One region of the Pseudocitrobacter faecalis genome, then DNA from elsewhere that is predicted to be linked to it. Evidence: predicted binding sites of a transcription regulator. Region 1 holds the regulator's gene; each other region holds the start of a gene.
What was found. The regulator PhoB, encoded in region 1, activates phosphate uptake and scavenging genes when phosphate is short. The targets are predictions, from matches to a motif close to CTGTCATAAAACTGNCNNAT.
Positions count from the first base shown of each region.

Region 1 (10,825 bases):
GAGACGATAAACCATTAAATTTTTGAACCACAGCATGATATTTCCCACGGCTTTATCGTTAAATTCAGCGGGCATGATAACGAATTGTCTCTATGCTTGCATTGTTAATCGGGGAATTTCAGAAGGAGCGTTCTGTGCGTATTGGGATTGATCTGGGCGGTACAAAAACGGAAGTTATTGCGCTAAGCGACAAGGGAGAGCAGCTGTTCAGGCATCGCTTACCCACGCCGCGTGACTATCGGGAAACGATTGAAAACATTGCTCATTTGGTGGAAATGGCGGAAGAGGCGACCAGGCAAATCGGCACGGTGGGGATAGGTATTCCCGGCTCGATTTCGCCCTACACCGGGGTGGTGAAAAACGCGAACTCCACGTGGCTGAACGGGCAGCCGTTTGATAATGATCTCAGCGAGCGTCTGAGCCGGGAAGTGCGCCTGGCCAACGATGCTAACTGCCTGGCGGTGTCCGAAGCGATTGACGGCGCGGCGGCGGGGGCACAAACGGTGTTTGCGGTGATTATTGGTACCGGCTGCGGCGCAGGCGTGGCGATTAACGGGCGCTCGCACATTGGCGGTAACGGCACGGCGGGCGAGTGGGGGCATAATTCGCTACCGTGGATGGACGACGACGAGCTGCGCTATCGCGCTGAAGTGCCGTGCTATTGCGGAAAGCAGGGCTGTATTGAGACCTTTATTTCCGGTACCGGCTTTGCGACCGATTATCATCGGCTGAGTGGAAAAGCGCTGAAAGGACGCGAGATCATGCAGCTTGTTGAAGAGGGCGATGCGCTGGCGGAACAGGCGTTTAGTCGTTATGAGCAGCGCCTGGCGAAATCGCTGGCGAACGTGGTGAATATTCTCGATCCGGATGTGATTGTGCTGGGTGGCGGGATGAGCAACGTTGACCGTTTGTACAAAACGGTGCCGGAATTAGTGAAACCATGGGTGTTTGGCGGTGAATGTGAAACGCCGATTCGTAAAGCGGTGCACGGTGATTCCAGCGGCGTGCGCGGCGCGGCGTGGTTGTGGCCGTTGTAGGGGGAGAATTGTGCGCGCATTTCCCCCTCACCCTAACCCTCTCCCTCGAGGGAGAGGGAACCGATGGTGCCAGGGTTTAAGTGGGTGCGGTTTTCTCCCTCTCCCTGTGGGAGAGGGCCGGGGTGAGGGCATCGGTGCACACATTTCCCCCTCACCCTAACCCTCTCCCTCGAGGGAGAGGGGACCGACCGTGCCAGGGTCTAAGTGGGTGCGGTTTTCTCCCTCTCCCTGTGGGAGAGGGCCGGGGTGAGGGCATCGGTGCGCGCATTTCCCCCTCACCCTAACCCTCTCCCTCGAGGGAGAGGGATCGACCGTGCCAGGGTTTAAGTGGGTGCGGTTTTCTCCCTCTCCCTGTGGGAGAGGGCCGGGGTGAGGGCATCGGTGCACACATTTCCCCCTCACCCTAACCCTCTCCCTCGAGGGAGAGGGAACCGATGGTGCCAGAGTTTATGTGGGTGCGGTTTTCTCCCTCTCCCTGTGGGAGAGGGCCGGGGTGAGGGCATCGGTGCGCGCATTTCCCCCTCACCCTAACCCTCTCCCTCGAGGGAGAGGGAACCGACCGTGCCAGAGTTTAAGTGGGTGCGGTTTTCTCCCTCTCCCTGTGGGAGAGGGAACCGATGGTGCCAGAGTTTAAGTGGGTGCGGTTTTCTCCCTCTCCCTGTGGGAGAGGGCCGGGGTGAGGGCATCAGCGCGCACATATCCCCCTCACTCCACCGCAAACACCTTATCCAGCCTGCTATACCCCAGCCCGTTAATTTTCTTCACTTTTATCTGAACCGGAATGCGCTCTTTCATCGCCTCTACGTGGCTAATCACGCCAATGATTTTGCCGCTGGCGTTGAGCGCGTCCAGCGCGTCCAGCGCCGTGTCGAGGGTTTCGCTGTCCAGAGTGCCAAAGCCTTCGTCAAGGAACAGCGAATCGATACGCGTTTTGTGGCTCACCAGGTCAGAAAGCGCCAGCGCCAGCGCCAGGCTGACGAGGAAACTTTCGCCGCCGGAGAGGGTTCGGGTGTCGCGCACCGCGTCTGCCTGCCAGGTGTCGACCACTTCCAGTTCCAGCGCTTCACTGGCTTTACGTTGCAACAGATAGCGCCCGTGCAGGCGGCTAAGCTGGTCATTCGCCAGCCACACCAGATTATCCAGCGTCAGCCCCTGGGCGAATTTACGGAATTTATCGCCCTCTCTGGAGCCAATCAGCGCGTTCAGGTGCGCCCAGTCTTCTACCTGCGCGCTGGCTTTTTCAATCTCCAGCAGCAGGTTTTGTTGCTGGCGGCGGTTCTCTTCATCCTGTTTCACTTGCTGGCGAAGCTCGCCCTGACGAGCGCTGTTCTCGCGCAATTGTTGGGACAGGTGCGATAGATGAGTTTGTACCTGCTCAAGCGCGGTATCATCGTTGAGCGTCGTTGGGCGTTGAGCCAGATGACGTTGCAGGGCATTTTGCGCCTGCGTATCCAGCGTGCGGCACTGCTGAAGCTTGCTCTCAAGCGACACTTTCAGTTGCTCCAGACGCTCACGCTCAGGCAGTTCCAGCAACGCCGCCTGAAACGCCGCGCGATCGCTGAACGGTGATTCCGCCAGTGCCTGAGCAAATTCGCGCTCGGCCTGTTGCAGGCGCGCTTTTTCCAGTGCTTCCTGCTGCGACAAGGTTTGCCACTGGCTGGCGAGCGAGATGCAATCGTTGTGGATCTGCTGCCATCCCTCCAGCGACATGGGGGTTGTCTCTTCGATTTCACACACAGGCAGCGTATCCAGCAACGGCTGAAGCTGAGCGAGTTTTTGCTGCGTTTCACCGTGCTGCGTCTGTTGGCTTTGCCAGAGCCGGCTTTCCTCTTCGCGCGCCGCCAGCCAGACGTTCTCTTCGCCGGAAAGAGGTGCTGTGAGCGAAAGCGTCGTCAGTTGAGCCTGCAACGCTTCGCGGCGCTGGCTGAGTTCGTTCTGCGCCAGCGTAATCTGCTGCTGAAGGTCGGTTATCTGCTGCTGTAAATTCAGCCGTTGACTGTGCTGATAAAGCTGCTGTTCGTACTCTTCCTGTGTGCCAAGCCACTCGCTAATCGCTTCCTCAGCGCGAAGCGTCACGCCTAACGCGGCCGTTACGTCCTGCCATTGTGATGTAAGTGCTTGCTCCTGCTTAGAAAGAGACTCCAGCTCGCTTTCTTCAACCTGCTGTTGTTTTTGCAGGGCATCCTGCTGGCCGCGCAGGGTTGCACCTTCTTCCGCCAGACGTTTGACGTCGCGCTCCAGTTCATCGCGACGCGCCTGATTGACACCGGGCGTCAGCGCCTGGTATTGCGCAATCGCCGGATGTTCGGTGGCACCGCACAATGGGCAGGCGCAACCGGGTTGCAGCCTGGCGCGTTCGGCTTCCAGGCGCACAATCGTCGCTTCCATCTCGCATAATGCACGCACATCGCTCAGTTGCTGGTTTTGCACTTTATAGCGCTGGCGGCGATCGGTCAGCTCTGCGGTCAGTTTTTCCAGTTGCTGGCGGCGATTATCCTGCGCTTCAACCAACTGTTGACGCCGTTTTTGCAGCGGAAGAAAACGTGCATGCAACGTAGTGAGCTGCTGGCGCAGCGGGCGGGCAGCGCTGTGCGCGTTAATGGCGTCGCTGGCTTCGGCAAGATTCAGCGTAAGCGTGGAGGCCGGTAACTGGGCAAGCTGTTTTTCCAGCGTACTCAGGCGCTGCTGGTTGTTCTGCAACTGTGCGCTTTCTCGCGCCTGTAAAACAAATGCCGCGCGCCAGCCGGTGAGTTCGCTGCCCCAGTGTGCAAAACGCTTGTTCTCCTTAAGCCATTGGTTTAGCTGAGTTTGCGTCTGCTGCAACCCGCGCATCTGTTCGATAGCCGTGGCGCGGATGCGGTTACGGCGGGTGGTTGCTTCATGTAAGCGAGCATTTACTTGCAGCGTCTGCTGCTGGGTTCTGGCGAGGGTTGCGGCTTGTTCCTGAAGATGTGTCCAGCGTGGGCGCAGAAGTTCCGCCGGTTGGGCACGGCTGAGCGTTTCCAGCTGGGGTTGCGCTGTCGCCAGAGCCTGTTCTGCGGCGGCAAGCGCTTCTCGGGTGGTATGCGTTTCGCGCGTCAGTTCATTCTGACGCAGCAACCACTGTTGCTGATGTTGTGCGATCGTCTGCTGCTCCAGTGCGGCTTTCTCTTCGAGAGTAAGCGCCTGCAAACTTCCCTGCAGTGACTGTTGCTGCTCTTCACTCAGCAGCACCATCCCGGAGGATTGCGCCTGGAGTTTCTCCAGCTCGGTGCGTGCCTGTTTATGTTTTTCAAAAACTTGCGCAGAAATTCGTCCATATATTTCCGTGCCGGTGAGTTCTTCCAGCAGCTCGGCGCGTTCTTTGGGACGCGCATTAAGGAACGCGGCGAACTGCCCCTGTGACAGCAACATTGAACGGGTAAAGCGGCCGTAATCGAGCCCGCTCAACGACGCGATAAGCTCGAGCTTATCTTTGACTTTATCGGCCAGAATTTTGCCGTCATCGCGACGCGCCAGTTCAACGCGCGGGGCCTGCAGGTTGCCATCCGGCTGATTGCGCGCGCGGTTCTGGCTCCAGAACGCGCGATAGGCCACGCCCTGCACTTCAAACTCAACTTCCGCCAGACATTCAGCGGTGTCGCGGGTCATCAGATCGTTTTGTGATTGCGACACCGTGTTGAGGCGCGGCGTTTCGTGATACAGCGCGAGGCAAATGGCGTCCAGCAGAGTGGTTTTTCCCGCGCCTGTGGGGCCGGTGATGGCGAACAGACCGTTGCTGGCAAACGGTTCGGCGGTGAAATCGATTTTCCACTCGCCCTTCAGTGAGTTGAGATTCTTCAGGCGCAGGCTGAGGATTTTCATGGCTGCGGCTCCTCATCAAGCGAGTGAACGGTGAGATCAAACAGCGTTTTCAGGCGCGCCTGCCGGGATTCTTCTAGCGTTTCCAGCGCCAGACGACGCTGGAAAACCTCTTCAACTTCCAGTTCGCTTAGGGTTTCACGCAGGCTGTTGTCCAGAATGCGCTGACGCTGTTCGCGGCTGCGGCGGATCAGCAATACATCAACGGGCAAATCATCGGTAATGACCTGGATTTTACGCTGAATATCATGCAGATACTCATCGCTGGTGATTTCAATATCCAGCCAGACCGGGGGCTCTGACGGGGCATCGCGATACTGTGCCAACTGGCTGCTGATGCTGTCAAAGTCGCCCTTAATGACCGCCAGCGGTTGCGTAGCGGGCACGTCGAGTGGCGTCACGTCCTGAAGTTTACCCTCGACAAAGGTCACCTGATTGACGCTTTTGCTTTTCCCCGTTTCATCAAAGCTGAGCGGGATAGGCGAGCCGCAGTAGCGAATATGTTCGCTGCCGCCGATTTTCTGCGCGCGGTGAATATGCCCCAGCGCGATGTAATCGGCAGGCGGGAAGTTTTGCGCCGGAAACGCATCCAGTGTGCCAATATAAATATCACGCACGGCATCGCTTTTGCTGGCACCCACGGTGGTCAGGTGACCGCTGGCGATTATCGGCAGCGGGCGATCGCCACGCAGTGCGCAGGCCTGCTGGTATTGTTTCTGATAGTAGTCAGTAATGGTTTCCAGTAAATGCTGCTGTTTTTCCGCACCGGAAAGCCCGGCCTGGCTGACGACGATATCGCGCGGACGCAAAAATGGCACCGGGCAGAAAACAGCGCCAGGTGTGCCGTCGCGGCGGTTGAGAATAAAAGGTTCATGCCCGGCGCTGGCGATCACCGTGGTATTGAGAAACGACAAAATATCGCGGGATTCATTCAGCGTGGCGACGGAATCATGATTTCCGGCAAGCACCACCAGATGACAGCCGGTTTGTTGCAGATTTACCACAAAGCGGTTGTAGAGTTCGCGCGCATAGCTTGGCGGCGAGCCGGTATCAAAGATATCGCCCGCCACAATAATGGCGTCGACCTGTTCGCGTTGCGCGGTCTCCAGCAGCCAGTTCAGAAACGCATCGTGTTCTGCGGCACGGCTTTTACTGTAAAAATTCTGGCCTAAGTGCCAGTCTGAAGTGTGAAGAATTCGCATCGTCGTCCCTGTGGGGAAAAAAGCATAGCCGGGATTATACATTCCCCGACCGCAGGATCGACGGGTGTATTCCGCGAGTGTCATATTTCGTAAAGCGCCATCATTTTACGGTCATGTTTTTCATAAAACTGTCATAAATCTGACGCATAATGACGCCGAATGTATACTGATGGCTAAAAAAACAGGGCATAAAATGGCGAGACGCATTCTGGTCGTTGAAGATGAAGCACCCATCCGCGAAATGGTCTGTTTCGTGCTGGAGCAAAACGGTTTCCAGCCGATTGAGGCGGAAGATTATGACAGTGCGGTGAATCAGCTCAATGAACCCTGGCCCGATCTGATTTTGCTCGACTGGATGCTACCGGGCGGCTCAGGGCTACAGTTTATCAAACATCTCAAGCGTGAAGCGCTGACCCGCGATATCCCGGTCATGATGCTGACGGCGCGCGGTGAAGAAGAGGATCGCGTACGCGGTCTGGAAACCGGCGCGGATGACTACATTACCAAACCCTTTTCCCCGAAAGAGCTGGTGGCGCGGATCAAAGCGGTGATGCGGCGTATCTCTCCGATGGCGGTGGAGGAGGTGATTGAGATGCAGGGCCTAAGCCTTGATCCTACCTCGCATCGCGTTATGACCGGCGAAAATCCGCTCGATATGGGGCCAACCGAATTCAAACTGCTGCATTTCTTTATGACGCACCCTGAACGCGTCTACAGCCGTGAGCAATTGTTGAACCATGTCTGGGGCACCAACGTCTATGTGGAAGATCGCACGGTGGATGTGCATATTCGCCGCCTGCGCAAAGCGTTGGAACAGAGCGGCCACGATCGTATGGTGCAAACCGTTCGCGGCACGGGCTACCGTTTTTCGGCTCGTTTCTGAATGTTGACAGGAGTGTGACGCGTGCTGGAACGGCTGTCATGGAAAAGACTCGCCTTTGAGCTTTTCTTGTGTTGTCTCCCGGCCCTGATATTAGGGCTTATTATTGGCCATCTTCCCTGGTTTCTGCTGGCGGCAGTGACCGGACTGTTGATTTGGCATTTCTGGAATCTTCTGCGCCTTTCCTGGTGGTTATGGGTCGATCGCAGCATGACGCCGCCGCCGGGGCGCGGTAGCTGGGAACCGCTGCTCTACGGTCTGAATCAGATGCAACTGCGTAATAAAAAACGCCGCCGTGAACTGGGTAATCTGATTAAACGCTTTCGTAGCGGCGCAGAATCACTACCCGATGCGGTGGTGTTGACCACAGAAGAGGGCGCAATCTTCTGGTGTAACGGCCTGGCGCAACAACTGCTTGGTCTGCGCTGGCCGGACGATAGCGGGCAAAATATTCTTAACCTGTTGCGTTATCCGGAATTTACGCAGCATCTTAAGCAACGCGAGTTTCTTAAACCGCTGCATCTGGTGCTCAATAATGGGCGTCATCTGGAAATCCGTATCATGCCTTATACCGACCGGCAGTTGCTGATGGTGGCGCGCGACGTCACCCAAATGCACCAGTTGGAAGGCGCACGGCGCAACTTCTTTGCCAACGTCAGTCATGAACTGCGTACGCCATTGACGGTTCTGCAGGGCTATCTTGAGATGCTTCAGGAGCAGGTACTGGAAGGCGCGACGCGTGAAAAAGCCCTGCATACGATGCGTGAACAGACGCAGCGTATGGAAGGGCTGGTGAAGCAATTACTGACGCTATCGAAAATTGAAGCCGCGCCGACCCTCACCCTCAATGAAAAAGTGGATGTACCGATGATGCTGCGGGTGGTTGAGCGGGAAGCGCAAACGCTAAGCCAGGGCCAGCATGAACTCCATTTTGAAATTGATGAGGCATTGAAGGTGCTGGGCAATGAAGATCAACTGCGCAGTGCGGTGTCAAACCTGGTTTATAACGCGGTGAACCATACGCCCGCCGGCACGAAAATCACCGTGCGCTGGCAGCATGCGCCGCACGGTGCGCTGTTTAGCGTCGAGGACAACGGGCCTGGCATTGCGGCGGAACATCTTCCCCGTTTAACCGAGCGTTTTTACCGGGTGGATAAAGCGCGCTCCCGGCAAACTGGCGGCAGCGGCTTAGGCCTGGCGATTGTGAAACATGCGTTAAATCATCATGATAGCCGCCTGGATGTTGAAAGCCAGCCAGGAAAAGGAACACGCTTTAGTTTCCTGCTGCCGGAACGTTTAATTGCCACATAAAGCGCCAGATTTAGCACTTGTCACGATGAGTTTCCACAGACCAGCTTCGGCTGGTCTGTTTGCTTTGCAGTCAATTTCCCATCGGATATTTTATGAACAACTGGCGCTTTTTTGTTCGCATGATCAGCCATGTGTTTTTCCTATATCTGGTTAATCGTTCCAGGTTTGTATTTAGTATTAGTATAATCGTCTGGTTTTGCGATCCCATATTGCTTTAAAACGTTATAAGCGTTTAAATTGCGCCTAATGCAGTAGGAATCAGACTGTATTTACGTAGCAAATCAAAAAACTATTCTTCCTCACGCTACGAAGGGAGCATATCCCGCTGAGTTTGTTGCTTGTTTCCTCTGAAAGATTCCGTTGGAGCGAGCGCAAAGTTTTTTATTTGTACAACACCACATCCACAGGCAGTAGTTACATATGACCCATCAGTTAAAAACACGCGATATCATCGCTCTGGGCTTTATGACCTTTGCGTTGTTTGTCGGCGCTGGCAACATTATTTTCCCTCCAATGGTTGGTTTACAGGCGGGCCCGAACGTCTGGATCGCCGCGCTCGGCTTTTTAATTACCGCAGTCGGTCTGCCTGTGTTGACCGTTGTCGCGCTGGCAAAGGTCGGCGGTGGTGTTGATAGCCTCAGTACGCCAATCGGTAAAGTCGCAGGGGTTCTGCTGGCAACCGTTTGTTATCTCGCTGTTGGCCCGCTGTTTGCGACGCCGCGTACCGCGACTGTCTCCTTCGAAATCGGTATTGCCCCGCTGACGGGTGATGGTGCGATGCCGCTGTTTATCTACAGCCTGGTCTATTTTGCGCTGGTCATTCTGGTTTCCCTCTATCCAGGCAAACTGCTCGATACCGTCGGCAACTTCCTGGCACCAATGAAAATTCTGGCGCTGCTGGTGCTTTCCGTGGCGGCGGTTATCTGGCCGGCTGGCCCTATCAGTCATGCTCTTGAAGCGTATCAAACGGCACCGTTTTCTAATGGTTTCGTGAATGGTTATCTGACTATGGATACCCTTGGCGCGATGGTATTTGGGATCGTAATCGTGAACGCGGCCCGCTCCCGCGGCGTGACCGAGGCTCGCTTGCTGACTCGCTATACCATCTGGGCTGGCCTGATGGCCGGCGTTGGCCTGACGCTGCTGTACCTGGCGTTGTTCCGCCTGGGCTCCGATAGCGCGCTGCTGGTTGATAAGAGCGCAAACGGCGCGGCGATTCTGCATGCTTATGTGCAGCATACCTTCGGCGGAGCGGGTAGCTTCCTGCTGGCGGCGCTGATCTTTATCGCTTGTCTGGTTACGGCGGTTGGCCTGACCTGTGCGTGCGCGGAATTTTTCGCGCAGTATCTGCCGCTCTCTTATCGCTCGCTGGTGTTTATTCTGGGTATCTTCTCGATGGCGGTCTCCAACCTGGGGCTGAGCCACCTGATTCAGATCTCCATTCCGGTGCTGACGATGATCTATCCGCCCTGTATCGCACTGGTTGTATTAAGCTTTACCCGCGGTTGGTGGCATAATTCGACTCGCGTAATTGCACCAGCGATGTTTATCAGCCTGATGTTTGGTATCCTTGACGGCATCAAAGCATCGGCCTTCGCTGATGTGCTGCCTGGCTGGACGGCGCGTTTGCCGATGGCGGAGCAAGGCCTGGCCTGGCTGCTGCCGACGGTGATAATGGCGGTTCTGGCGATTATCTGGGACCGTGCCGCAGGCCGACAGGTAACGTCTAACGCGCATTAATTTTCGCGCGATAACAACATGTTCAACCACGGGACTTCGCGTCCCGTGGTTTTTTGTTTTTTGGTAAGAAATGGCACTGGAAACGATGGAAAACAACAAGCTGAAGCGCGGGCTCAGTACCCGGCACATTCGCTTCATGGCGCTAGGATCAGCAATTGGAACCGGGCTGTTTTATGGTTCCGCTGACGCAATCAAGATGGCCGGGCCGAGCGTGCTGCTGGCCTATATTATCGGTGGCGTGGCGGCGTATATCATCATGCGCGCGCTGGGCGAAATGTCGGTGCACAACCCGGCAGCCAGTTCCTTCTCGCGCTATGCGCAGGAAAACCTCGGCCCGCTGGCAGGCTATATCACCGGCTGGACATACTGCTTTGAAATCCTGATTGTCGCTATCGCCGACGTGACTGCCTTCGGCATCTACATGGGGGTCTGGTTCCCCGATGTGCCGCACTGGATTTGGGTGTTGAGCGTGGTGATGATTATTTGCGCCATTAACCTGATGAGCGTGAAGGTCTTTGGTGAGCTGGAGTTCTGGTTCTCCTTCTTCAAAGTCGCCACCATCATCATCATGATCGCCGCCGGTTTCGGCATTATCATCTGGGGGATTGGCAACGGCGGGCAACCGACGGGCATACATAACCTCTGGAGCAACGGTGGCTTCTTTAGCAACGGCTGGCTCGGCATGGTGATGTCGCTGCAAATGGTGATGTTTGCCTACGGCGGTATCGAAATCATTGGTATCACCGCGGGTGAAGCGAAGGATCCGGAAAAATCCATTCCACGCGCTATCAACTCGGTACCGATGCGAATTCTGG
Region 1 covers NZ_CBDDNJ010000002.1:3,290,042-3,300,866, reverse strand. The annotation lists gene rdgC (recombination-associated protein RdgC) at 1-36, opposite strand, end outside; gene mak (fructokinase) at 135-1,037, shown strand; gene sbcC (exonuclease subunit SbcC) at 1,743-4,880, opposite strand; gene sbcD (exonuclease subunit SbcD) at 4,877-6,079, opposite strand; gene phoB (phosphate response regulator transcription factor PhoB) at 6,273-6,962, shown strand; gene phoR (phosphate regulon sensor histidine kinase PhoR) at 6,984-8,270, shown strand; gene brnQ (branched-chain amino acid transporter carrier protein BrnQ) at 8,691-10,010, shown strand; gene proY (proline-specific permease ProY) at 10,096-10,825, shown strand, end outside.

Region 2 (10,825 bases), 1.7 Mb from region 1:
GACGATTTGCCGAAGGATTATCAGGAGCCCGATCCGTATCTGGATGAAACCGTGAATATTGCGGTTGACCTGGCGCATCTTGAAAAAGAGAGGCCATCCGCAACTCCTGCGGCCAGCAAGTAATTCTCCCTTATTAAAACAGGCACAAGCAATTGTGCCTGTTTTTTTACATCTCTAAACTGCGCGTAAGCAAGTGTGAGAAAAAATGTAAAGTTGTGTCTTTCTCGTGACTTACCCGCCGTGGATAGTTGAAAATTGTATTAATACCCATACGATGTGGGTAATCGCTTAGTGCGTTTTGTTAAAACGAGGTTAAAAGTAAATTATGATGCGAATCGCGCTCTTCCTGTTGACCAACCTTGCTGTGATGGTTGTGTTTGGGCTGGTGCTAAGCCTGACAGGAATTCAGTCGAGCAGCATGACGGGCCTTCTGATTATGGCTCTGCTATTTGGTTTTGGTGGTTCTCTCGTTTCGCTGATGATGTCGAAATGGATGGCCCTGAAATCTGTGGGTGGGGAAGTTATCGAGCAGCCGCGTAACGAAACAGAGCGCTGGCTGATGGACACCGTGGCGCAACAATCGCGCCAGGCTGGCATTGCTATGCCGCAGGTCGCTATCTACCATGCGCCGGACATCAACGCTTTCGCCACCGGCGCGCGCCGTGATGCGTCGCTGGTCGCGGTCAGTACGGGCCTGTTGCAAAACATGAGCCGTGACGAAGCTGAAGCGGTTATCGCCCACGAGATTAGCCACGTGGCTAACGGTGATATGGTGACGATGACCCTGATTCAGGGCGTGGTAAACACCTTTGTTATCTTCATCTCACGTATTATTGCGCAGATTGCTGCCGGTTTCCTGAGCGGTAACCGTGATGAAGGCGAAGAGGGCGGCAATGGTAACCCACTTATCTATTTTGCTGTCTCCATGGTTCTTGAACTGGTTTTCGGTATTCTGGCCAGCATTATCACCATGTGGTTCTCACGTCACCGTGAATTCCATGCGGATGCCGGTTCAGCACGTCTGGTAGGGCGTGAAAAAATGATTGCTGCCCTGCAACGTTTGAAGACCAGCTACGAACCACAGGAAGCCAGCACTATGATGGCCTTCTGCATCAACGGTAAGTCGAAAACGCTGAGTGAGCTGTTTATGACTCACCCGCCGCTGGACAAGCGTATCGAAGCGCTGCGTACCGGTGAATACCTGAAATAGTAAAAAGCGCCTCAATTGAGGCGCTTTTTTTAGCCCTGTACGCGCGGTTGCGTCACCCTCAAGCCGCTAAACAGGGCCGCAACCACCGCCAGACTTCCCGCCAGCAGCAACGACACATGTGTTCCGCTATCGCCAAACGCATTAAACATCAACGCTACCAGCGCCGCGCCGGTGCTTTGCCCCAGCAGGCGAGCCGTACCCAGCATCCCGCTGGCACCACCGCTCCGCTGTCGAGGTGCGGCGGAAATAATGGTGTGGTTATTGGGCGACTGAAACAGACCGAACCCTGCACCGCACAGGATCATGCGCCAGATGATATCCAGATCGGAAGGCGAAGAGGGCAGCAGGGCGAGCGCAAATAACCCACAGGCCATCACCGCCATGCCGAACGCGCCCAGAAATCCGGCGTGGACTCGCTCAATCAGATAACCGGCCAGAGGGGCCATCACCATGGTTGCCAGTGGCCAGGGCGTCAGCAGTAATCCTGTTTCCACTTCGCTGCGCCCCATCATGGTTTGCAGGAAGAAAGGGAGCGACACCAGTGCCAGCATCTGTGCGCAGAAAGAGCAGATTGACGTGCAAATAGAGAGCGAGAACAATGGGATGCGCAATAAATCGACCGGTAATAGCGGCACCGGTAGACGCAACTGACGACGGATGAAAAAGAATCCGACGATCAGTAACAGCACCACTTCCGCCGCCACCTGCGTGGTCGATTGCCCCTGCGCAAATCCACCCAGTGCGGTGATCAGCAGACCAAACGTCAGGGCATTCATGATTGCGCTGGGCAGATCGAAGCGTGTTGCCTGGCTGCGTAAGCCGTTTGCGGGCAGATAACGCACCGCCAGCAACCACGAGATAACGCCGAGCGGCACGTTCACGAGGAATAGCCACTGCCATGACGCCACAGAGAGAATCGCCGCGGCGATGGTCGGCCCGGCTGCTGAGGAGACAGCAACCACAAACGAGTTGATCCCCATGCCGCGTCCTAACTGCCGCTGCGGATAGATAAGCCGTATGAGCGCGGTGTTCACGCTCATCAACGCCGCGCCGCCAAGACCCTGTGCCACGCGCGCGAGCGTGAGCATCTCCAGTGAATTCGACATCGCACATAGCCCCGAAGCGAGGGTGAAGACGATGAGACCGATTTTGTAGATCCGGTGATAGCCAATCATGTCGCCCAGGAAAGCCAGCGACAGTAGCGAGATGACTATCGCAATTTGATAGGCGTTGACTATCCAGATAGATGCCGCCGGAGACGCATGCAAATCGCTGGCGATGGTGGGCAGAGCCACGTTAGCAATAGCCCCATCGAGCACCGCCATCGTAATACCGAGCACAATGGTTAAGATGGCGCCATACCGTTGAGGTACGGGTAAGCCATCCGAAATTTTTTTATCCATGGGAAAAATGCGGTTTTTGAGAAATTATTTGTCAGAAAACTATTTTAGCATTGATTATTCGGCTGTATGTCGCAGATTTGTAACCAGGTTGCAGAAGATTCATTGCGACGAGCGCTTTGCGAAATTATAATAAAAACCGGTTCTATTTTTTATAAAACAGTTGCGATGAGGTGATAAATGGCAGTTGCAGATTTGGATAAACAGCCAGATTCTGTCTCTTCAGTATTGAAGGTTTTTGGCATCCTGCAGGCGCTTGGTGAAGAGCGCGAAATCGGAATTACCGAACTGTCGCAGCGTGTCATGATGTCGAAAAGCACTGTTTATCGCTTTTTGCAGACCATGAAATCATTGGGATACGTTGCCCAGGAAGGGGAATCTGAAAAGTATTCGTTAACGCTGAAGCTATTTGAACTTGGCGCCCGCGCTTTACAGAACGTCGATTTAATTCGTAGTGCAGATATTCAGATGCGTGAACTGTCACGTCTGACGAAAGAGACGATTCACCTTGGTGCGCTGGACGAAGACAGTATCGTCTATATCCATAAAATTGACTCGATGTATAACTTGCGCATGTACTCCCGCGTTGGCCGTCGTAACCCGCTGTATAGCACCGCCATTGGTAAAGTGTTGCTGGCCTGGCGCGACCGCGATGAAGTGCGTGAAATTCTGCAGGGTGTGGAATACAAACACAGCACCGATCGTACCATCACCAGCACCGAGGAACTGATGCCGGTGCTGGATCTGGTTCGCCAGCAGGGTTACGGGGAAGATAATGAAGAGCAGGAAGAGGGCCTGCGCTGCATCGGCGTTCCGGTTTTCGACCGTTTTGGCGTGGTTATTGCGGGGTTAAGTATTTCGTTCCCGACGCTGCGTTTCTCCGAAGAGCGCCTGCACGAGTATGTTGCGATGCTGCATACGGCGGCGCGTAAAATTTCAGAGCAGTTAGGCTATAACGATTACCCGTTCTGATAAGACACCTAATCAAAAACGCCGCGGTATCGCGGCGTTTTTTTATCCATTATCAATGACCGTTTCACTTTTTCGCAGGACCGGGCAATCGGTCAGGCCAATAATCCCACTATTGGAATGAACGTATTGTGCTGTGCTGGTGCCTCGCGCGGTCAGATATTTACATTGAAGACCTAAACCGCCAGCGTTCTCAGTACTGCCGATTAACACACCATAACCGCTGAGCAATATGCCAATCCAGACAATGGCCAGTATAATAATTGTTCTGATCGCAAATCTCATGACATCCTCACGTCTTTTCTATCCTTGATGATAGAGTAGCTTTTCAATATTGCGAGACAACTCCATGATTCCTAAAAGCAGAATTTATCTGTACAGTTAGCCGCGGTTTAAGATGTCCGTGTTAATTTGATCATCTGTTAATGCTATAAGTCGTGGAGTGTGGAGTGAAAAAATTTCGGTGGGTGTTACTGATTGTCGTACTGGCGGCCTGTTTGCTGCTCTGGACTCAGACGCTCAACGTGTTGTGCGACCAGGATGTACAGTTCTTTAACGGAATCTGTAGCATCAATAAATTCATTCCCTGGTAAAACATTTTTGCCATCAACGATTTCCTTCCTTAATGCGAGTGGTAGAATAGTCCGTTCCTATTGAGGTGGTGAAATGAGTGATCTAGTAAGTTCTGGGGCATTAAATCTGGCGTCTGTCGTGATATCTGTTCTGCTGTTGATTGTAGGGCTGGTACTTTGGTTCTTTGTTAACCGTGCAAGTTCGCGCACCAGTGAGCAAATAGAACTGCTTGAAGCATTGTTGGATCAGCAAAAGCGTCAGAATGCGCTGCTGCGTCGACTCTGTGAAGCTAATGAACCTGAAAAACCGGCAGTCACTGAGAAAGCCGTTGAAGCAAAAAACGAAGATGAAGATGATTTCATTCGTCTGGTGGCGGAACGATAATCTCTTTTCCTCTTCACTCCGGCTGTCTGACCAGGCTGCCGGAGTCCGTAGGTTGCACCGAAGCGGTGCATCCGCTGTCATTGACGGTGTTACCTCTCCTTACCTTCCCCTTTCCTGATGCATCACTGACCTGACTCGTTGTTGCCTCACATTCCTGGGTTCGTATCTCATTGTATTTATAATTAATTTTTTATCACTTTATCGTTTTGTATATTTATCCATCATCTAAATGTATGAGTGATGGATATCGACTTTATTTGCGCAACCCGCTAGCCGCATTTGCCGTACGCTATTAGCGAAACGTTTTTATTGCGCAGTGATGGCATTCTGTCATTAAACGTTCATTATTTTGGTGCAACCTAAGGACATTATTTTGCTTTCGTGAATCAGCGTAGCGGTATAGCGAAATGTTACTTGCTTATAACCGGTTACCGAAATGCACCTTTTGAAAATTAGCGCGAAAATATTCTAAGGATATAAAAAAATGTTGATGCCGCTTCGCTTTTCTGGACGGAATGAAAATCCTGGTCTATGGTAAAAAAGTCTTACGTTACCGTAAGGTAGGTGAGGCTTAAGACACGAGCCGGGGCGCATCAGATAACGCTTTGCCGCATAAATGCGTAGTCGATCAAATGATTGTTGTATGATTTGTGCGGCTGATCGAGACACGTTTAAAAATGGCTTGCCATTATTATCGTTGTATGTGATAACACGTTTTGGGTTAAACGAGGTACAGTTCTGTCTATGTATGGCATTATCAGTAAAGAAGTCCTGAGTAAACACGTTGACGTTGAATACCGCTTCTCTGCCGAACCTTATATTAGTGCCTCATGCAGTCATGTCTCAGTTTTATCTATGAATGCGCCCACGGGCGAAGAAAACACTCTAAGGAATTTTGCAAATGGCAAAGATTAAAGGTCAAGTTAAGTGGTTCAACGAGTCTAAAGGTTTTGGCTTCATTACTCCGGCTGACGGCAGCAAAGATGTATTCGTACACTTCTCTGCAATCCAGGGTAACGGCTTCAAAACTCTGGCTGAAGGCCAGAACGTTGAGTTCGAAATTCAGGACGGCCAGAAAGGCCCCGCTGCAGTTAACGTAACTGCAATCTGATTCGACTGCCACTGATGCTTTGATGCGTACGCGCATCATAATCAGCCTTAAAGCCTCGCAAATGCGGGGCTTTTTACATTCTTTACGAGATGTTTCTGTTTTTCCCTTCTGGTCGTCCTTTGTTGCAAATCCACGAGCTTATTAGCATAGTTAGACGATGAATCTCTGAACTATTCCTGTTAAATCAGTCCGTTGCTTTTTAACGCTGGAGTCAGAGTGCAAGATAAATCCCGAGGGAAGCCCCCTCATTTTACCCCCGTCCGGTTTGGCCTGGTATGCGCCGTTATTTTAAGCTGTCTGGGCTTCCTCCTCGCGCGAGTTGGCTGGTTGCAAATTGTCTCTCCCGATAATCTGGTCAAGCAGGAAGATATGCGCTCGGTGCGCGAAGAACCGATTGATGTGCCACGAGGCATGATTGTCGATCGCGAAAACAGACCATTGGCCGTGAGTGTGCCGGTCAGCGCCATTTGGGTCGATCCGCAAACCCTGATGGAGAAGGGTGGAGTGGGGTTCGATAACCGCTGGCAGGCGCTGGCGAAAGCCTTGAACCTCTCCCTGAGCGCTTTGCAGGCTCGTGTCAACGCGCACCCACACAGCCGATTTCTCTATCTTGCCCGTCAGGTGGATCCGCTTCAGGCGCAGTGGATTGATAAGCTGCATCTTCCGGGAATTAATCTGCGCGAAGAGTCGCGTCGTTTTTACCCCGCAGGACACGTGGCGGCGAACCTGATTGGTTTCACGAATGTTGACGATCAGGGCATTGAAGGTATTGAAAAAAGCTTTAACAGCCAGCTTATTGGCAAGCCGGGGTTGCGCCGGGTACGTAAAGATAAATTTGGCCGGGTGATCGAAAACATTACTGAAGTAGCCCCGGTTCCCGCACATAACATTCAGCTCAGTATTGATGAACGCCTGCAAACGGTGACGGAAGACGCGCTGGATAACGCCGTGCGCTGGAACAAAGCCGCGTCTGGCGCGGCGGTGCTGGTAAAAATTGATACCGGTGAAATATTGTCGATGGCGAGCTACCCGGACTACAACCCAAACAATCGCGAAGCTGCAACGCTGGATGATTTCCGCAACCGCGCAATCAGCGATACCTTCGAACCGGGTTCCACGGTGAAACCCTTAGTGATCATGACGGCGCTTCAGCAGGGCATTGTTCGTCCCGATAGTGTGGTCGATACCCATCCTTATGTACTGGACGGGCACCGTATTCGTGACGTGGGCTATTATCCAGAGCTCACCCTAACCGGTATTTTGCAAAAATCGAGTGACACGGGCGTCTCGCGTCTTTCACTGGCTATGCCGGTACAAAAGCTTCTGGATACCTACACCGCGTTTGGCTTCGGGCAACCGACCGGGCTGGGCTTAACTGGTGAAAGTCAGGGGCTGTTACCGCATCGACGTTACTGGGGCGAGCTGGATCGCGCGACGTTCGCATTTGGTTATGGTCTGATGGTCACGCCGCTGCAACTGGCACACGTGTATGCCACTATCGGCGGTTTTGGTATTTCGCGCCCACTCTCCATTACCCGTATTGATCCGCCGGTCATCGGCCATCGGGTGATGCCCGAAACATTGGTACATCAGGTTGAGCATATGATGGAAAGCGTGGCGCTGCCGGGGGGCGGCGGGACAAAAGCCGCCGTTCGTGATTATCGCGTCGCGGTGAAAACCGGCACCGCCAAGAAAATTGGCGACGACGGGAAATATGTCGATAAGTATGTCGCCTATACCGCAGGCGTCGCGCCCGCCAGCAATCCACAATTTGCGCTGGTCGTCGTGATCAACGAACCGCAGAACGGGCAGTATTACGGCGGTGCGGTATCCGCCCCGGTATTCAGCCAGATAATGGGCGATGTTCTCCGTCTGGAAAACGTTATGCCGGATGGTTTGCCGCAGGGGTCAGATAATTTGATTGTTATGCATACATCTTCAAGCGCGCCTGCACTGTAAATCCTCCCACTCAGGGGCGAAAAGCGTTACACTTTCGCCCTTTCAATATTCCCCCGGAGTTGTTATGTCCTGGAGTTGCCCGCTCTGCCACGCGCCGCTCACCCGCAGCGGAAACAGCTATTGCTGTCCTCAACGCCATCAGTTTGATATGGCAAAAGAAGGCTATGTCAATCTACTGCCCGTGCAGCATAAGCGTTCCCGCGATCCGGGCGACAGCGCAGAGATGATGCAGGCGCGCCGCGCGTTCCTTGATGCCGGACACTATCAACCGTTACGCGATGCCATTTGCGCGAAGCTTGACGGGATAAAGCCAGCGCATTTGCTGGATATTGGCTGTGGGGAAGGGTACTACACACATGCTTTTGCAGAGATAGCAGGCCATACATGGGGACTGGATGTGGCGAAAAACGCTATTCGCGCCGGGGCGAAGCGCTACGCTAATGTCGATTTCTGTGTGGCTTCGAGTCAGCGTTTGCCGTTTGAGGCGAATAGCATGGACGTGGTAGTACGTATTTACGCGCCCTGTAACCCTGAAGAGCTGGCCAGAGTGGTCAAACCCGGCGGGTGGGTGATTACCGTCACCCCAGGGCCGCGACATTTAGTCGAGCTAAAAGGGCTGATTTACGATGAAGTTCAGTTGCATGCACCGCATTCGGAAACGTTGCCGGGCTTCACGCTGCAAACGCACGATGCGCTGGCATACCCGATGCAGTTAAGTGGAACAGAAGCGGTGACGTTATTGCAGATGACGCCGTTTGCCTGGCGCGCTAAACCGGACGTGTGGGAGACGCTGAAAGGGCAGGAACACTTTGACTGCCAGACCGATTTTGCTATTCATGTCTGGCAGCGTTTGGACGATTAACCGGCGAAATGGCTGTAGAGAATTTCTGCGCCAATGCCGATGAGCACAAGACCGCCGAGAATTTCAGCCCGCTTGCCAAGCAGCGGGCCGATAAAGCGGCCAATCATCATCCCCAGCGTCGACATGGTGAAGGTCGCACAGCCGATGGCCAACGCCATCACCAGAATATTAACCTGTAAAAACGCCAGACCGACACCGACTGCCATCGCATCAAGGCTGGTGGCAATCGCGGTGGTCACTAATAACCAGAAACTGTGACGGCGGGGCGGTTCGCACTCTTCATCGCTATCATCGCCCCGGAATCCTTCGACAATCATTCGTCCGCCTAAAAAGACCAGCAGCACGAACGCCACCCAGTGGCTCCACTCCAGCACAAAGCGGCTGGCGAGCATACCCAGCCCCCAACCAATCAGCGGAGTAAGGGTTTCGATAACGCCAAAGATAAGGCCGGTACGAATGGCTTCAGAAAATTTTGGTTTGTGGAGTGTGGCACCTTTACCCATCGATGCAGCGAAAGCATCCATCGACATGCCAAGGGCGAGGAGAATAATTGCGTATGCGTTCATCAGAGCGTCCAGACCGGGAATATCCATATGACACACTCCTGCCCCCAGTAAACAGCAGTAAGCGTATCTATGGTCTCGCCTAACCATTCGCGTTTGAATGGTTCGTACGTGCCACGTTTTGCAACGAGTATGTTGACACGCACATTTTCAGATGACTGAAAATCGGCTACTCCCCAACGACGGACGCAACCTTAACATATTTTTAGAATATAAACCAAGAACAGAAAGTGTTATTTCTTTTAACTAAATGATAACGATTTTCATTTTCGAAATAAGGTGAGAAAAACGTTAATTAATATCGTGGGTTTATTGTGCTGATATAGCCAGAGCTATGTTTGACGTGCTGGAAAATAGCACAATCATAGCGCTGGCTATATTTGTAACTTATTGAGATGAAAGCAGAAGCTTGGATATTTTTTCGAGGTCGTCAATATTCTTCACGCGAACCAGCAAACGTCGTTGTTCTAATTGCATGACCAGAACACCATCCTCAGATAAATTCATCTGTTTCACCCGCGGATATTCAATCCAGATATTGGCGAAGAAAAAACCCGCCGATTTGAAAATGATTTTGGGGCTGCGGATCCAGAACAGATAAAGACCCATCAATGCCAGAGACGATAACAGCCAGGTGGTGATTTGTGCACCATTATTGTTGATGTTGTTATAGATAAGTATCGCGATGAGACCGACGAAAATTGCACCATCGATGCGGTTACGACGCAGAAGGGGGATAGAAAGCAGCGTGGTGCCATGACGGCGGGGCATGATGAACTGGTCGTAAATGGCAAAAGCCAGCAGCGCGATGATGAAGAAAACCAGTACCCAATCCGTTATTGTCATTAAGCCTCCGAATAAAAAAACCGGGGGCGTAAGCCCCCGGCGCACAACAGATATTACAGACCCAGCAGGCCGACAGCGTAGCCCGCGATACCGATGACGAAGAAGCCAACGATGATCCACAGCGGGTTAACTTTCTTACGCAGCAGCCACATACAGGCGAAGGTTAACAGCAGCGGCACCAGACCCGGCATCAGCTGGTCCAGGATTGTCTGCACAGTCGTGACACGCGTCTGGCCATCCTGACCGGTGATGGTCGAAACCACCAGTGGAATGTTGACGTGCGTCCACTTGTTAACCAATGCCCCCATGACAAACAGGCCGAGGATTGACGCCCCCTCAGTCAGTTTCTGCAGGAAGCCGCCGCCCATATCTTTAACGATATCGACACCTTTACGGTAGCCATACGCCACACCGTAGTAACGGGTCGCCAGACGCACTACGTTAAACAGGATGAAGAACAGCAGAGGCCCAAGCAGGCTGCCGCTCATCGCGATACCTGCACCGAGCGCCGCGAAGACGGGACGCACAGTACCCCAGAAGATCGGGTCGCCGACGCCTGCCAGCGGGCCCATCAGACCGACTTTGATACCGTTGATAGCCGCATCGTCAATTTCAGCGCCGTTAGCACGCTGCTCTTCCATCGCAAGCGTTACGCCGAGAACCGGTGCCGCAACATACGGATGGGTGTTAAAGAACTCCAGGTGACGCTTGATAGCCTGTTTACGCGCATCGTTGTTCTCAGGATACAGACGACGGATCGCCGGCACCATGGAGAAACAGAAGCCCAGCGCCTGCATACGTTCGAAGTTCCATGAACCCTGGAACAGGTTTGAACGCAGGAACACGCCACGGATGTCGCTCGGAGTGAGTTTTTTCTCGGTGGTAGTTTGAGTTGTATCAACCATGTCGCTCACCTGTTAGTCCAGTTCGTTATCAAGATCGTTCGCG
Region 2 covers NZ_CBDDNJ010000002.1:1,559,574-1,570,398, forward strand. The annotation lists gene prc (carboxy terminal-processing peptidase) at 1-123, shown strand, start outside; gene htpX (protease HtpX) at 326-1,210, shown strand; gene ACOXYR_RS08030 (MFS transporter) at 1,240-2,613, opposite strand; gene kdgR (DNA-binding transcriptional regulator KdgR) at 2,791-3,582, shown strand; gene ACOXYR_RS08040 (YobH family protein) at 3,625-3,864, opposite strand; gene mgrB (PhoP/PhoQ regulatory lipoprotein MgrB) at 4,029-4,172, shown strand; gene ACOXYR_RS08050 (YebO family protein) at 4,246-4,536, shown strand; partial or broken gene ACOXYR_RS08055 (DUF2627 domain-containing protein) at 5,281-5,425, shown strand; gene cspE (transcription antiterminator/RNA stability regulator CspE) at 5,438-5,647, shown strand; gene ftsI (peptidoglycan glycosyltransferase FtsI) at 5,864-7,606, shown strand; gene rlmA (23S rRNA (guanine(745)-N(1))-methyltransferase) at 7,671-8,468, shown strand; gene mntP (manganese efflux pump MntP) at 8,465-9,034, opposite strand; yybP-ykoY riboswitch at 9,116-9,221, opposite strand; gene ACOXYR_RS08080 (DUF986 family protein) at 9,419-9,877, opposite strand; gene ACOXYR_RS08085 (PTS mannose transporter subunit IID) at 9,931-10,782, opposite strand; gene manY (PTS mannose transporter subunit IIC) at 10,795-10,825, opposite strand, start outside.
Region 2: a site for PhoB is predicted at 2,680-2,699, ahead of kdgR (DNA-binding transcriptional regulator KdgR). Genes of this name have one in related genera too.

Region 3 (10,825 bases), 400 kb from region 1:
GTCTTGGCGAAACGGTCACCGATCGCGCGGGCCTGCTGCTGCAACTGGCGAATCTGCCGACGCCGCCGGAAAGCGTGCCTATCAACATGCTGGTGAAGGTGAAGGGCACGCCGCTTGCGGATAACGAAGATGTTGATGCTTTTGATTTTATTCGCACTATCGCCGTGGCGCGCATCATGATGCCGACCTCGCACGTGCGCCTTTCTGCCGGACGCGAGCAGATGAATGAGCAAACGCAGGCGATGTGCTTTATGGCCGGTGCCAACTCGATTTTCTACGGCTGCAAACTGCTGACGACGCCGAACCCGGAAGAAGACAAAGATTTACAGCTGTTCCGCAAGCTGGGCCTGAACCCGGAACAAACCACCGTTACCGCGGGCGATAACGAACAGCAGCAGCGCCTGGAGCAGGCGTTGATGACGCCGGACACCGAAACGTATTACAACGCGGCGGCGGTATGAGCTGGCAGCAACGCATCGATAGCGCGTTAGCGCAACGGCGAGAGGCAGATGCCTTGCGTCGTCGTGTGCCGCTGGCGCAGGGCGCCGGGCGCTGGCTGGAGTGTGAAGGTCAGCGCTACCGCAATTTCTCCAGTAATGACTATCTGGGGATGAGCCAGCACCCTAAGGTGATCCGCGCCTGGCAACAGGGCGCGGAACAGTACGGCACAGGCAGCGGCGGCTCGGGTCACGTCACCGGATTCAGTCACGCCCATCGCGATCTGGAAAAGGAACTCGCCCAGTGGCTGGGCTATCCGCGCGCGTTGCTGTTTATCTCTGGTTTCGCCGCCAATCAGGCGGTTATCGCCGCGCTGATGAGTGAAAAAGACCGGATCGTCGCCGATCGTTTAAGCCATGCCTCGCTGCTGGAAGCTGCGGCGCTAAACCCGGCGGCGCTACGCCGTTTTCAGCACAACGATAGCCAGCATCTGGCGCGGTTGCTGAGCAGTGCTGTCGAGGGGCAGCAACTGGTGGTGACCGAAGGTGTCTTCAGCATGGACGGCGATAGCGCGCCGTTGGCGAACGTCACCGAGGCGACCACGCAGGCAGGCGCATGGCTGATGGTGGATGACGCGCACGGTATCGGCGTGAAGGGCGCGCAGGGGCGGGGAAGTTGCTGGCAACAGGGCGTGCGTCCTGAGTTGCTGGTGGTGACCTTCGGTAAAGCCTTTGGCCTGAGCGGTGCGGCGGTGCTGTGTAATGAATCGCTGGCTGATTATCTGCTGCAGTTTGCCCGTCATCTGATTTACAGCACCTCGATGCCCCCGGCACAAGCGGTGGCGCTGCGTGCGTCTCTTGACGTGATTCGCAGCAGTGAGGGCGACGAGCGGCGGGAAGTCCTGGCGCAGCATATCGCGCATTTTCGCGCGGGCGCGCAGGGGCTGGACTATCAACTCACGCCATCGGATAGCGCTATTCAGCCGCTGATTGTCGGCGAGAACGCGCGTACGCTTGCCCTGGCGAAAACGCTGCGCGAAAAAGGCTGTTGGGTGACAGCAATCCGCCCACCGACCGTACCCGCCGGAACCGCGCGTTTGCGATTAACCCTCACGGCGGCACATACACGAGAAGATATCGACACATTGCTGGAGGTGCTGCATGGCGTCCGTGAATAAACAGGCGGTGGCGGCGGCCTTTGGCCGCGCGGCGACGCACTATCACCAGTTTAACGAACTTCAGCGCCAGAGCGCGTCACATCTGCTTGAACAACTCCCGGTGCGCACGTTTGACCGTGTGCTGGACGCCGGCTGCGGCCCCGGTAGCTATAGCCGCTACTGGCGTGAACAGGGCTGTGAAGTCACCGCGCTGGATCTCTGCGCTGAAATGCTTGTGCAGGCGCGCCAGCAGCAGGCGGCACAGCACTACTTGCAGGCGGATATCGAAGCTATTCCGTTGCCCGACGCCGGGTTTGACCTGGTGTGGAGCAATCTTGCTGTGCAGTGGTGCAGCGATATCCGCATTGCGCTGGCCGAGCTTTATCGCCAGTTGCATCCCGGTGGCGTACTGGCCTTCACCACGCTGACCGCTGGATCGTTGCCCGAGCTGAATCAGGCCTGGCAGGCGGTGGATGCGCACCCCCATGCGAACCGTTTTCTGCCGGAGGAGACACTTCGACAGGCGCAGGCGGGCTGGCAGCAGCACAGTAGTGCCCGCTCAATAACGCTGCTCTTCCCTGATGCGCTGAGCGCGATGCGCTCTTTGAAAGGCATTGGCGCGACGCATCTGCATGAAGGCCGGGCGCGCGAGCCGTTAACCCGCAGCAAACTTCAGCAGCTGCAGCTGGCGTGGCCAAAAGTTGAGGGGCAATGCCCGCTGACCTACCATCTTTTTTCTGGAGTGATTACGCGTGATTAAACGTTATTTTGTTACCGGCACTGACACGGAAGTGGGGAAAACGGTGGCCAGCACAGCACTGCTACAGGCCGCGCGGGCACTCGGATACCGGACAGCAGGCTACAAACCTGTCGCTTCTGGCAGCGATGAAACATCTGACGGACTGCGTAACAGTGATGCGCTGGCATTGCAGCGCAATAGCGTGCTGCCGTTGGCCTATGACGTGGTGAATCCCTACACCTTCGCTGAACCCACGTCGCCGCACATTATCAGCGAGGTGGAACAGCGCCCGATCGAAGCGGATGTTCTGTCGGCGGGTCTGCGCACGCTGGAAGCGCAGGCGGATTGGGTATTAGTGGAAGGCGCGGGTGGCTGGTATACGCCGCTTTCGCCCTATCTGACGTTTGCGGATTGGGTGCAGCGCGAGCAATTGCCGGTGATTCTGGTGGTCGGCATGAAGCTGGGCTGTATCAACCATGCGCTCCTGACCGTTCAGGCCGTCAAGCAGGCTGGCCTGAAGCTGGCGGGCTGGATAGCCAATGATGTCGAGGAACCAGGGAAGCGTCACCAGCCCTATCTGGCGACGCTGCAACGGATGATTGATGCGCCGATGCTGGGCGAAATCCCCTGGCTGGGCGCGACGCTGGCAGAGCACGACCTGGGACAGTATCTTGACCTCAGTGCCCTGTCCCGGGCGTCATCCACGTTTTAATTAACTGCTCATCAAGCTGCGCCACGCCGCCCTGGGCCACGTTTCTGCCGCGATGTAACAGGCAGAAACGGTCTGCCACGCGCTGAATAAACGGAAGCTGCTGTTCTGCGAGCAATATCGTCAGCCCAATCTCCCGATTCAGGCGCAGCAGCAAATCCCCCAGCCGATGGATAAACGCGTGGCCCACGCCGCGCGTCGGCTCATCCAGAATCAGCAGCCGTGGCCGTGTGACCATCGCGCAGGCCAGGGCTAATTGATAACGGTCATCCTCGGTGAGAGCAGAGCCCTTAAGTTGCCTGAGCGCATACAGAGAGGGGAAGAGTGCGTAAATTTCCGGACTCACTGTTCCGCTGTTTTCCCCCGCCGCTTTGAGAGCAATCAGCAAATTCTCTTCCACGCTAAGCTGCGAAAAAATGCGTTTATCCTGAGGCACGTACCCGATCCCAAGCGTTGTGCGCCGCACGGGCGATAGGGGCATTAAATCGCAGGGGGGCGAACCGGTTTGCTGCCAAATCATGCTGCCGCTTTCAATGGGCTGATGACCGGTAATACAGTTCACCAGTGTGGTTTTCCCCGTGCCGGGAAGGCCGATTAAGCAGGTGCACTCGCCGGAAGCCAATTCGAGATCGATGTTCCAGAGTGTGTGCTGGTTTCCGTAGAAATGATTGACTGCATGCAAACTCAACATCGTGTTCTCCTCAAGCCAAAAGACGGGGTCACGAAAGAAGATTGCAATTCTCTTGCCAGAACGGATATTCCTCAGCATAACGGCTGATTTTTAAGAATTAACTTAAGAAAGAGGAATGAGTTGGAGAGAGGGAACTGCATAGCACTGGCGCAATAACCCGCAAATTCTGTGCAAAATTTATACGAAAATGTGAAGGCCGTCACGCAGAAAGCACATGATGATTTTCGCTGATAAAAATCAAAATTTAACGATAAAAAATTTTTACCCCTCGCTTTTGCGGCGATCGACGAAAACGCCCGAGTGACAGGGGATAGGGGCTCCAGACACTTATCCACTATTCCTGTGGATAACCTTGTGTATTAGAGTTAGAAAACCTTCGGCAGACGAGAGAATACGCGGCTTGCCAGTAAATTGATGCGAAACGCGGCTTTTCAATCTTCTCTTTTATTATCAGTAAGATGAATAAAAGCAATGGCCCGGTTGAAAGCGTGGCTCACTGACATAAAAGTTTCATGACACATATTGACAAATGTTAAAACAGAAAAAGTTCTGGGGATAACCTCGGCAGGGCGTTTTTTTATCCTGCCAGAGCGCAAATTTCAGCCGCTAAACGTGGGTTCAGGACGGCGTAACAGCAATACCATAATGTGCTACTGTTTTTATATCCAGTGTTTTTTGTTGGCAAATTTTGCGCTGAGGAGTAAAATTAATCACCTGCCCGATCAACCCGCCACCAGGTAGCCTTGTTAATGAGTAAACCGTTCAAATTGCATTCGGCCTTTCAACCCTCTGGCGACCAGCCTGATGCCATCGCGCGCCTGAAAGAGGGGCTGGAAGATGGTCTCGCACATCAAACGCTGTTGGGGGTAACCGGCTCGGGGAAAACGTTCACCGTGGCTAACGTTATTGCCGATCTCCAGCGCCCAACGATGGTGCTGGCGCCAAACAAAACGCTGGCGGCGCAGCTTTATGGCGAGATGAAAGAGTTTTTCCCTGAAAACGCCGTTGAGTTTTTCGTCTCCTACTACGATTACTACCAGCCGGAAGCCTACGTTCCCAGTTCAGACACCTTCATCGAGAAAGATGCGTCGGTGAACGAACACATTGAACAGATGCGTTTGTCGGCCACCAAAGCTTTGCTTGAACGTCGTGATGTCATTGTGGTGGCTTCCGTATCGGCTATTTACGGGTTGGGCGATCCGGATCTCTACCTGAAAATGATGCTGCACCTGACGGTCGGCATGATTATCGACCAGCGCGCTATACTGCGGCGGCTGGCCGAGCTTCAATACGCGCGCAACGACCAGGCCTTCCAGCGTGGTACCTTCCGCGTACGCGGCGAAGTTATCGATATTTTCCCGGCGGAATCAGAAGACCTGGCGCTGCGCGTTGAACTGTTTGATGAAGAAGTCGAGCGCCTGTCGCTGTTTGACCCACTGACGGGCCACGTAGAGGGCACCATTCAACGTTTTACGGTCTATCCCAAAACGCACTACGTCACCCCGCGTGAGCGCATCGTACAGGCGATGGAAGAGATCAAAGACGAACTGGTGGATCGCCGTAAAGTGTTATTGGAAAACAACAAACTGCTTGAAGAGCAGCGGCTCAGCCAGCGCACGCAGTTTGACCTTGAAATGATGAATGAACTGGGCTACTGCTCGGGCATTGAAAACTACTCGCGTTATCTCTCGGGACGCGGGCCGGGCGAACCGCCGCCGACGCTGTTTGACTACCTTCCGGCGGACGGCCTTCTGGTCATTGATGAATCCCACGTGACCATTCCGCAAATTGGCGGCATGTATCGCGGCGACCGGGCGCGTAAAGAGACGCTGGTGGAGTATGGTTTTCGTCTGCCGTCAGCACTCGATAACCGCCCGCTGAAGTTTGAAGAGTTTGAAGCCCTCGCGCCGCAAACGATTTACGTGTCTGCGACACCGGGGAACTATGAGCTGGAGAAATCCGGCGGCGACGTTATCGATCAGGTGGTGCGTCCTACTGGCCTATTGGATCCCGTGATTGAAGTGCGTCCGGTGGCGACGCAGGTCGATGACCTGCTATCAGAAATTCGCCTGCGCACGGCGATTAACGAGCGCGTGCTGGTCACGACGTTGACCAAGCGGATGGCGGAAGATCTCACCGAATATCTTGAAGAACACGGTGAACGTGTGCGCTACCTGCACTCAGATATCGACACCGTCGAACGTATGGAAATTATTCGTGATTTGCGGCTTGGCGAGTTCGATGTGCTGGTGGGCATCAACCTGTTGCGAGAAGGTCTCGATATGCCAGAGGTGTCGCTGGTGGCGATTCTGGATGCCGATAAAGAGGGCTTCCTGCGTTCCGAACGCTCGCTAATCCAGACCATTGGGCGCGCCGCGCGTAACATCAACGGTAAAGCCATTCTGTATGGCGATAAAATCACACCATCGATGGCGAAGGCTATCGGTGAAACAGAACGTCGTCGTGAGAAGCAGCAGCGTTACAACGACGAGCACGGTATTGTTCCGCAGGGTCTGAACAAGAAAGTGGTCGATATTCTGGCGCTGGGTGAGGGGCTGGCGAAAACCAAAACCAAAGGTCGTGGCAAGTCTCGCGGCAGCGCGCAAATTGTTGAAGCGGATCAGGTGCTGACGCCGAAAGCATTACAGCAGCAAATTCAGTCTCTGGAGGCGCAAATGTTGCAGCACGCGCAGAATCTGGAATTTGAAGAAGCTGCCGAGATCCGCGATAAACTTCATCAGCTACGTGAATTGTTTATCGCTGCGTCATAACCTCAAAAAATTGAGGCTGGCATCACATGGAGCAATGCCAGCCTTAATGTTTGCTTAATATGCAACATGGATAATTTCCTCATCAATAAGAGGAGAGTTCCATGTCAAATCTAAACGTTCAGCAATCTCTAACTGTGTTACTTTCCGGCCTGATTGTCGTTGGTTTTCTCTGCCACTGGGTTCTGACTTTTTAACTTCGGTTTCAGGTTCGCGGGTGTGAAGGCAATCCACGCCCGCGTGCCGCTTCTCTCTTCGCGATTTTGCAAATAAAATGCTGCTTCGTGCAGTTGTGCAATACGCGTGACAATACTTAACCCCAGCCCAATTCCGCCATAGCGGCTGTCCATGCGTACAAACGCCTGGCTTAGTTCGCCCACTTTCGATTCATCAATGCCTGGACCTTCATCTTCGACAACTAACATTGGCGTCGGTGATGCGGCAGCCGACAGGGTAATGGTTGAATGGGTGGGGCTGTAGCGATACGCGTTTTCGACGAGGTTGCGCACCATCACCTTTATCAATGTGGCGTCGCCTGCAACCACAGTGGGAGGGACGTTTTCGGTTATTACCAGCGTCTGTTCGCGTCCTTTCAGCATCGATTCAAGCTCATCCTTCAGCGGCAAAATGACATCCGCCATTAACTCAACGCGCTGATAGCTCCCGGCAGAAAATGACTGGCCGACGCGCGCAAGTTGCAGTAACTGCGTGACGCTGTTAGTCATTTGATCCAGACGTTGAATCAGTGGCCCAATGTTTATGGCATGTGCTTTTTCGATGAGTTCAAGATGCAGGCGTAACCCAGCCAGCGGAGTGCGCAGTTCATGGGCCACATCAGCGGTGAACAATCGTTCGCGATCGAGTGTTTGCGTCAGTCGCGCCACCAGTTGGTTGATGGCGGATGTTACCGCATCCACCTCCAGAACGGTTTTTTCCAGATGGATAGGTTGTAAATTATCCGGAGTACGCGCATCGAGCTCTTTTTGCAGGTCAGACAGCGGGCGGGTAATGCGTTTTACCGCTTTCAAACAGACAAACAGCGCCAGGCCAATAATCACCAGGCTCGGTACCAGCAAGCTGGCAACCGCTTCGCGAACTTCATGCTGAATATGTTTGGCGTTGTTGTGGCCTTTCAGGATGCTGGCAACCTCCAGGTCAATCTGCTCCTTACTTTCATGCCAGAGCCAGAAAACGCTGATAACCTGAAAAACCAGCAGAATGATACCGACGGTCAGTAAAAGCTGGTGGCGCATCGGCCATTTTCGGATTGCGAAAAGAGGCATACGTTAATCTGTCACCTCGCTGTTTTCCAAAAGATAACCGAAACCCCTGACCGTGCGAATTCGTGACTTGCCGACTTTATCGCGCAGATTGTGAATATGGACTTCCAGCGTATTGGTCGATGGCTCGTTATCCCAGTTATAAATATCGTTGTAGAGAATTTCGCGATGTACCGGGCTACCGGCTTTCTGCATCAGGCGCGAGAGCAGGGCAAACTCTTTTGGGGTCAGTTCCAGCAGTTGTTCGTCCAGCCAGACCTGACGGCGCGTGGTGTTAAGACGTATGTTCGCCACCGTGATTTCGTTTTCGCCCTGATTATAATGACGACGTAACAGGGCGCGAATGCGGGCGTTGAGCTCTTCAAGCGCAAAGGGTTTCACAAGATAATCGTCCGCGCCGGTATCGAGGCCGCTGATACGATCGTCGAGGGTATCGCGAGCGGTAAGAATCAATACCGGCAGGCTGCATTTTTGCTGGCGAATACGCGAGAGGAAATGCAGCCCGTCTTCGTCGGGCAGGCCTAAATCCAGCACAATCAAACTGTAGAGCCCGGATTGCAGGCTAAGCTCCGCCTGACGTGCGGTGGTTACGCCATCACAGGCGTAACCTTCACTTTGCATCGCCAGAATTAAACCCTGTAATAACAGCGCGTCATCTTCCACGACTAAAATTTTCATTTCGTTATCCTCTGCACGTCTTAAGTATGTCATCAGCCGCGCGATATTCAGTGGTCTCTACGCCCAGTATACCCAACATCGTAGAGAAGAGATTGTCCTGAGAATATTCATTTTGTGTCGATTCTTTTTTCAGACAGTCGTAATTCACGCCATAACGTTTCTGATAATCATCTGACAGCCACACCAGCATTGGCACATGTTTTTGCGTATCCGGCGCAATGGGATAGGGCAGTCCGTGCAGGTAAATGCCATTTTCACCCAGTGATTCCCCGTGATCTGAGAGATAAACCAGGCTGGTGGTGAATTTATCCTGTTTGGATTGCAATAATTTAATCGCTTTATCGACGATATAATCCACGTACAGCACGGTGTTATCGTACGTGTTAACCAGTTGTTCCTGAGTGCAGGACTGAATTTCATTGGTATCGCAGGTTGGCGTGAATTTACGAAATTCCTTTGGATAACGGTTGTAATAAGTTGGGCCATGGCTGCCAATAGTGTGTAACACAATTAGCCCATCACCGTTTAATTTATCAATATCGTTAGCAAGATCGTGGAATAGCACTTCATCATAACATTCACCGTCAATACATTGACCTGGTAAGTTTAGTGCGTTCATATTCTGATGCGGTACACGATCGCATGCGCCTTTGCATCCGCCATCATTCTCATTCCACTGAACCTGAATACCTGCGCGTTGCGCGATATCCAACAGGCCTTCCTGATGATGAGCCAGTTGCTCGTTATAATGGGCCCGCGGCATATTAGAAAACATGCACGGAACTGAAACGGCGGTGGCGGTACCGCAGGACGTGGTTCTGGGAAAATAGACGACGTTATCCTGCGCCAGTCGTGGATTGGTTTCGCGTGAATAGCCGCCGAGGGAGAAATCGTCTGCGCGTGAAGTTTCGCCGACAATCAAAATGGTCAGGTTCTTACGCGGCCCGTTTTGCATCGACGTTTTTTGTTTTGCGTCTTCGCCGATGCGTACCAGCGGCAGGTTATCCATTTTATTGTGGGTATACCAGGAGTTGATCGCGGTGATGCTGTTAGAAGGATTGAGTGACTTCACCAGCTCCTTATTGTTGCGGAACAGTGAGGCGTAGTCTTTATAAAAGAGAGCCGCTACCATCACAATAAGTACTACAGAAACCAGCACCGACGCGCCTCGCAGCCCGGCCTCGCGCCATTTTCGTGTTGCCGGTTTTATTTTTATCCACCACGCAAGCGCGACGAAAAGCGCAGCGGTAAAAAGCAGCGTAAGAATCATCTTGCCTGACATCAGAGCATAACTTTCCGCCGGAGTGGTATCGAGAATATTGCTAATCATCGACCGGTCGATAATCACGCCGAAGGTCAATATAAAATATTGCGCCGATGCGCTGAGTAAAATAAACAGCGTCGCCAGTACTTTTTCCAGCCGCAGGAAGGAGGCCAGCGCCAGACAAATCACCATCACCGAAAAGGCGACCAGTGGCATGGTAAAGAACACCAGCGCGTTATGGACGCTATTTACGGGGAGTAGGGTCCAGGCCTGGCGATAAAACGCAACGTTCAGTGCCAGCGCAATATAAAGCGCAAAAAGCAGAATATAAGTTAAGCGGCTAACGGCGGGGCGATAGCGTAAATAGCGCAACATAGCGATCTTCCTGGATAAATGATGCTCGCTATGTTGCCGGGTATTTTTTAAGACAACCTTAAGATTTTAAGGAACGCTAGCCTAACGCCTGAAGCGCCTTTTCCAGGGCGTCGTGCAATAGCTGACGATCGTGACGATAGCGGATATCGCTGGCTTCCAGCGGCTCCTGAATGACGACACGACTGCCAATGCCAGTGGTATCGACTTTCGGCCCAACGACCACCGCATCAATCACCGGTTTCCCAACATAATGCTCAAGAATGTCGAGTTTTTTCGCAAGGGTCAGGCTGGCTGCCGCCGGGCTGAGCTCGCGGCCTAAATTACCGATATAGACCATTGGCGCAGGCGTACGGCGCAGCGCCTGAGCCACATCGCTCAACAATAAGGCGGGCAGCAGGCTGGTATAAAAACTGCCGGGGCCGATTAAGATAAGATCCGCTTCGCCAATCGCCTGCACCGCTTCACGCGTCGCACTAACCGAAGGTGTAAGCATCAGTTGCTGCGGTGGCAACGGCAGTTGATCGATATTCACTTCCCCGTAGACTTCATGACCCTCCTGATCAATCGCCATCAGATCGACAGGTTGTTCCGACATGGGAATTAACGACGCTTCAACTTTCAGCAGATTTCTTATTAAATTGATCGCCTCTAAAGGCCGTACGCTCAGGTGGTCCAGCGCCTTTAACATTAAATTTCCGAGGTTATGACCGGAAAGTTCGCCATTGCC
Region 3 covers NZ_CBDDNJ010000002.1:2,891,873-2,902,697, reverse strand. The annotation lists gene bioB (biotin synthase BioB) at 1-461, shown strand, start outside; gene bioF (8-amino-7-oxononanoate synthase) at 458-1,615, shown strand; gene bioC (malonyl-ACP O-methyltransferase BioC) at 1,599-2,354, shown strand; gene bioD (dethiobiotin synthase) at 2,347-3,045, shown strand; gene ACOXYR_RS14430 (ABC transporter ATP-binding protein) at 3,011-3,733, opposite strand; gene uvrB (excinuclease ABC subunit UvrB) at 4,483-6,504, shown strand; gene pmrB (two-component system sensor histidine kinase PmrB) at 6,642-7,784, opposite strand; gene pmrA (two-component system response regulator PmrA) at 7,788-8,459, opposite strand; gene eptA (phosphoethanolamine transferase EptA) at 8,464-10,098, opposite strand; gene yvcK (uridine diphosphate-N-acetylglucosamine-binding protein YvcK) at 10,175-10,825, opposite strand, start outside.
Region 3: a site for PhoB is predicted at 4,233-4,252, ahead of uvrB (excinuclease ABC subunit UvrB). Genes of this name have one in related genera too.